2 regions of the Actinoplanes sp. CA-252034 genome follow, and region 1 is predicted to be linked to the other one. Evidence: riboswitches for the same ligand, from Rfam matches in the RefSeq annotation. Region 1 holds a riboswitch; the other holds the start of a gene.
What was found. A riboswitch is a leader RNA that binds a small molecule or an ion and turns the genes downstream of it on or off. The one in region 1 is predicted to bind cyclic di-GMP.
Positions count from the first base shown of each region.

Region 1 (3,191 bases):
CGATGCCGATGCCGACGGTCAGCGTCTCGTTCTTCTCGAAGACCGTGTCGCCGTTGACGACGACCTCGACATAGCCGACGGTCTCGCCGGCCTTGATGGTCACCGTGCCCGCGGTGGGCGGGTCGTAGTCGTTGCGGCCCGCGGTGTCACCCTCGTTGACGCCGTCCGGGTCGGCCGAGATGCCGGTAACCGTGGCGGAGAGAGAGGTGTCGATGTCGAGCGGGGCGCTGAGGGTGACCGGAACCTTGGCGACGGTGGTGCCGCTGCTGCCCTCCTGCACCTCGACGTTGCCGGCCGCGAAGGTGACCGGCCCGGTGTCGTCGTCGGCGATGAAGAACTGCGTCGCGTTCGCGGCGCCCAGGTTACCGACGTTCACCGAACCGTTCGGGCTGGTCAGCACGATCCCGAAGGTCTCGCCGATCCAGTCGTCGTTGTCGCCCGGCTCGAAGATCGTGTCACCGAGGAACGACACCGGAATGGTGGCGGTCGTCTGTCCCGGCGCGATGGTCACCGAGCCACTGGCGCCCTTGTAGTCCTTGCCGTTGGTCGCCGGGTAGGTGCCGGCGTTGACGAACTCGTAGTTGAGCCGCACCGGAATGGTCGACGTGCCATCCAGCTTCACATTGATGGTCTTCGCCGTCTCCCCGGAGTTGCCCTCCGGGTTGAAGGTGGTCAACGCGGCCGTCTCGTACGTGGGCAGCGGGTCCAGCGAGAGCTTCACGCTCGGCGCGGTCTCGTCGTCGACGATGTTGCCGGTGCCGGTGACGGGCGTGCCCAGCGTCGCGTTCGTCGGGTTGGCGATCGTGGCGGTGAGCTTCTCCGGGCTCGCCTCGACGACCTCGTCGGGCTTCACGTCCACCACGGCGACAGCCGAGACCGCGTACTTCGGAATGGTCACGACCGACTTGTTGAGAGTGATGTAGTCGACTCCCGCCGCTGCCACGAGAGCGCCCGTGGCGCCGTAGCTGTCGCCGGAGGTCACCCCGTTCGCGGTGCTCAGCTCGACCGTGACGGCCTTCTCCGAGCGACCACTGAGGGTCAGCGGGAAGACCAGGTCGTTACCGTCGTCGGACATCTCCGTGGTGCCCTCGGTGGCGTCGCCGGCATCGCCGATCGACACGGTCGGGGTGGCGTCGTCGTCCGCGATGTAGACCCTCGTCGAGCTGGCCGCCGTAGTCAGCGGCAGAAGCTCGGGAACGGTGCCGTCCACCTTGACCACGAAGTTCTGGGTCGCGTCCTCGTCGAGCTTGTCGTCGTACAGCTCGATGTCGAGGGAGCCGCTCTGCTCGCCGGCCGGGATGACGACGACCGCCCCATCCGCCGGCGGCCAGGTGAAGTCCCGGTTCACGTTGGTGTTCGCCGCGCCGAGCGCCGTACCACCCGATCCCTCGGTGGTGTCGATCGTCAGCGTGACGGCCGTCTCCTCCTCGGCGGGCGCCGAGAGGTTCACATAGACCGTGGCCTTCTTCTGAGTCGTCGTGGTCGAACTGCCGACGACGGTGGTGGTGGCCGTCTCGACGATCGGTGCCGACGAGGTGGTGATCGAGTACTTCGGAGCGACGATCGCCGCGGCGGGCGACGCCACGAACACGACGGGTGCGAGGCCCACGACGCCGGCGACGGCGGCCGACAAGACCGTTCGCACCGAATTCTGGCCGCGCAGGGCGAAGGGCACGGAACCGCCCGACCCCGTACGGCGGGTGTGATAGTGCATGTCTTTCTGTCTCCTTCGGCGGCTGGGCAACCTCCAGCGGGGAGGCCCCTGGCTTTGCGTCCCCGCCTCGCGACGGGTTTGCCTGTTCGGGTACCGCACCGGAACGGGGCGGTGGGGGCGGTGGTGAAACCGGCCCTCAGCAGCGCAGACACCGGGATTACGAGATCCAGTGTGAGGCCGAGCCATCCGTAATCTAACCGGCGTATCGCACCGTTATCGGCGGAACGCGTTTTTGGGTATAAAAACCTTCACATCATGTCTAAACGGCGGAGGGCGGCCCGCTGGGCCGCCCTCCACTGTCGACAACCGTCGATCACTTCACCTTGACCTGTTTCGCCGGTGACGTGCCGCCCAGGATGCCCAGCGACGGCGAGGCCGCGATGACCGCGCGGAACGAGTGGTTACCGGCGCGCAGTCCCTTCTCGGTGGTGGTGAACTTGCCGCTCTTGTTCAGGTCACCGGACGCGACCGTCTCCCACTTGCGGCCCACCAGCTGCTGCACCTTCACGTCCTGCCCACCACGGGCCGGATCACCGGTCACCGTCGCCACCACGGTCCCGCGGGCGTTCGAGACGAGCGCGATCGTGGGCTCCTGACGGACCTGGACGGTACGGACCGGCGACGTCATGTTGTCGGCCTTGACCATCAGCCGGTACCCGCCGGTGAAGTTGGGGTTGAACGAGAACTTCCCGTCCTTGTCGGCCGTCGTGCTGAGGACCACCTTGAACTCGCCGCCGGACGTGCCGGGCGCGGTGAGCAACTGCACGGCCGAGCCCGCACTGGCCACACCGGCGATCGTCACCCGCCCGCTCCCGGTGACCGTCCCCGGCGCGGAGAGCGTCGGCGCCTTCGCCTTGTCATCGTCGTCGATGGTGACGACGCCCTTGGGCTTGGTGATCGTCACATCGACCGGCGTGACCCCGCTCAGGTAGACGCTGAAGGTCTGGTCGGTCTCCTTCTGATCGTCCTTGAGCAGCGGCACCGAGACGGTGGCGCTGGTGGTGGACGTGCCCAGGGTCACCGTGCCGGAGGACATGGTGAAGTCCTCACCGGCCTTCGCCGAGCCGGCGATCGTCCGCCACGGCACGGTGATCTTCCGCTCGGTGCCGGTGGTGTCGCCGCTGAACTCCAGCGACACCTCCAGGCTGACCGAGGCGGCGCTCTCCGGGGTGTCCTCGTCGGTGATCGTCACCGTCGGCGCGACATCGTCCGGGTCGTCGGTGAGCTTGAAGACCGTGCTGCTCACGCCGCGGGTCGCCGGCCCGCTCTGGGGGAGGTTCACCGACAGCGTCTCGGTGTCCTCGTCCACGGTGTCGTCGGAGAACTGGATCGTGCCCAGCTCGACGGTCGACCCGCTCGCGCTGCCACCGGTCACCACGGCGTCGTCGGAGGAGAAGTCGAACTCGTTCTCCTCGATCGGGTCGCCCCCGCCGCCGCCCGGGGTGACGGTCGGGGCCGCGATGGTGAAGTCCCGCTG
Region 1 is NZ_CP191846.1:9,109,194-9,112,384, forward strand. It holds gene ACQPZW_RS41135 (Calx-beta domain-containing protein) at 1-1,645, opposite strand, end outside; cyclic di-GMP riboswitch class I at 1,729-1,807, opposite strand; gene ACQPZW_RS41140 (Calx-beta domain-containing protein) at 2,028-3,191, opposite strand, start outside.

Region 2 (3,191 bases), 2.4 Mb from region 1:
GCACACCCGGTTCGCCACGATGCCCGTCATCGCTCTGATCGCCGGCGTGGTCATCGGCCTGGCCGCGCGCCGCCGGAAGATGCCGACCATCACGGTGGCGCTCAGCGGACTCGCCGGGCCTGCCCTGCTGACCGTGGCCTACCTGATCGCCGGCCCCGGCACGACCGGCGGCTTCCGCCTCGACCCCTACTGGGGCGCGATGACCGCCGCCGGTGCCGGAGTGCTCGGCTCGGTGCTCGCCGCCATCCTGCGGACCACCTCCGAGCCCGCCCGCACCTCCGAGCCGACGAACCCCGCTGACGCGCCGGACGACACGCAGCCCGAGCCGACGCCGGCCTCTGCCGCTGCCCCCGCCACCGGCCGGGCCACGCTGCCCCGCCGGGACGTACCCGTGCAGTCCGCGATCGCCCAGGCCGCGGCCGCCGCGGCCCGGCGCCCCGAGGACGAGCTGCGCCCGTCCGACACCGGCGTCCTTCCGCTCCCGGCCACCGATCGGCCGCACCCGCTGCAGGATCTGAGCGGTCCGGCCTCATCCGGCTTCGGCGGGCAGCCGGCCTCCCTGCCCCCGGGCGTCGCGCCGGCCACTGTTCATCCGCCGGCGCCCTACGGCCAGACGCCCCCTCCGGCGCCGTACAACCAGGCGCACTCGCCGTCTCACGGGCCCGCGGCCTTCGGCCAAGCGCAGGCCGACGCCGAGCCACGTTTCTCCGGGCAACAGCAGCAGCCGCCGGTCAAGGCCCCGGGTGGCCTGCGACGCGGATGGCGTACGCGAAAGTCCGCCCCCGAACCCCAGCCCGTCACGCCGTCCCCGGCGCTGACCGGTGACACCGGCTCGTTCAACGGTTTCACCACCAACCAGCCCGTCCCGCGCACCGGCATCGACACCGCCGAACACCCGCGGGTCGCCTCCCGGGCGCCGCTCACACCGGAGCCCACCCCGATCAGCGCCCCGCTCCCCCAGCCGACGCCGATCGCCCCACCGCCCACCGCACCCGGCGGACAGGGCCGCAGGGAGGACGAATACGTCAACTGGGTCAACGGCCTCGGCGGCGCATGACCGAGAACGTCGAGGTCCGGACGCTCCCCGGGTCCGGACCTTCGCCATATCCCGGCCCGCCGTGGTCCTGATCCGCCGAGCCAACGGCGCCGGGCCGCCCCGGTCACCAGCACACCTCCCGTTGCATCGCAGTGACAGGTGGCCGACCGACGGAGTCCCGCCGTAGTGAAACATCGGCGAACGCCGATGGAATGATGGGATCGGGAGGTACCGCCGGCCACTCAAAACAGTGACGATTCTCGATGTCCGGGTTCACCCCCCACCGACATCGGGAGTCCGAACATGATCACCCGCATCGGCCGGTTCCTCTCCGGCCTGGCCATGATCCTGGCCCTCTCCGGAACCGCCCTGGTAGCCCCCGCGATCGTGTCGCCGTCATCGACCGACGCCGCGCAGGCCGCCGTCTACAACAGCTGCACGATCAGCCGCTGCTCGGCCGCGCGCACCGCATTCACCGGCTGGCAGTCCCTCGGCTGGCCGACCTCCGCCGGCTGGTACTCCTGGCCGTACGGCAACTACAACTACACCGGCGGCCGTTTCTACAACCGCGAGGGCCAGCTGCCCACCGCCACGTACAGCGAATACGACGTCTACTCCCGCGCCCGCGGCGCCTCCCGCGACGCCTACCGCATCGTCGTCAACCGGAGCACCCGCGTCGCCTACTTCACCCCGGATCACTACGTCACCTTCTACCGCCTGTGATCCGTTCTCTCGCGTACACGCGGCGGCTGCCCCCTGGAGGCCGCCGCGTCGCGTTTCCACCCCTGAAGGCACGCGTGCCCGCTCCCGGCAACCATCCGGCAACCACATAGCACCGGGATCGGGCTCAAGCGCGGAAACACTGAAACCAGCACCAGAAAACCCTGCCCGAGCCCTTAGCCGGTCCTCTCCCCGACCGAACAAACTGGCGCAAGCAACGAGCACCCGCTCGGCCGATAAACGCAAACCCGGCGCAAGCCGGGGACGCAAAGCCACAGGGCCCAAGAGGCCGGCTGGGCTACCGACCAGGGGAGATCTTCATATGCGCAACCTCATTCAGCTCGCGAGCGGCGTCGCTGTCGCCGGAGTCGTCGCCGCCGCCGGCGCCACCGCATTCACCGCACCTGGCGTGGCCAACGAAACGACCTTGGTCCTCGCCGGCGGCCTTTCGGCCGACATCGCCATCACGGGCGCCGCCATGTCTGACGTTGACATCACGACCAGCGTGACGACCGGTAAGTACACCGATGTCGACGTCACGCTCGTCACCGAGGACGGCAACGACGACCCGATCATCACTGGAACGGTCAAGGCGTTGGTTGCTGGCACTACGTCCAACTCCGCCACCCTCTCGCCGACCTACGTGACGTGTGTGCACCAGGCAACCGGTCTTTGGAATTGCCCTGCCGGCTCCGGCTCCGAAGCCTGGGACACCATCACCGGCCTGAAGGTTCTGGTCTCCGCCCCGGGATCTAAGCGATGGGTAGGCTTCGAGCGGAAGTTCCGACTCGCGTTTCGCGAGTGTATGGACCGGCCGGAGTCAGCCATACCCTCGAACATTAAGCGCCTCCTACTGGCCGCCATCCTCGTGATGGCGGCCATCGGCGCTTGGGGTCTCGGTACACATCGAATCGCGTATGTCGTCACTCATGGCGTCAGCATGCAGCCGGTGTACTACGCCGGCGACCTTGTCATCTTGATGAAATCCGATTCCTACGAGATTGGCCAGATCGCCGCTTATCATGGCAACGAGGGCCGAACCGAAGTACTTCATCGCATCATCGACGGCAACGCCGAAGAGGGCTTCGTCCTCAAAGGCGATAACAACCAGGCCACTGATGCCGATTCGCCAACCGCCGAGGACATCATCGGCCGCGCTGTCTTCCACGTCCCGATGGTCGGCCAATGGATCAAGCCACTCCTCAGCCCCACCGGGTTGGGAGTACTCGGATTTCTGCTGAGTACGGGCGGAGTCGCAGCAGTAAAGACCCGTCGGGACATCCCGCGCGGTAGCCGGAAGAAGAGAGCGAAGGGCATGTCTGGCGGAGGCGGCTCCTTGGCTACTGCAGCAGCCATTTTCAAAGCGGTCGGCCGTCTATCTCCCGCCCTTCGAGCGCTAGCCGTCATCACAGCCGCGGTTGGCCTCCTCGGGCTG
Region 2 is NZ_CP191846.1:684,338-687,528, reverse strand. It holds gene ACQPZW_RS03280 (hypothetical protein) at 1-1,057, shown strand, start outside; gene ACQPZW_RS03275 (ribonuclease domain-containing protein) at 1,340-1,759, shown strand; cyclic di-GMP riboswitch class I at 1,988-2,062, shown strand; gene ACQPZW_RS03270 (signal peptidase I) at 2,079-3,191, shown strand, end outside.
Region 2: another riboswitch for cyclic di-GMP. It lies ahead of ACQPZW_RS03270 (signal peptidase I); the one in region 1 lies ahead of ACQPZW_RS41135 (Calx-beta domain-containing protein).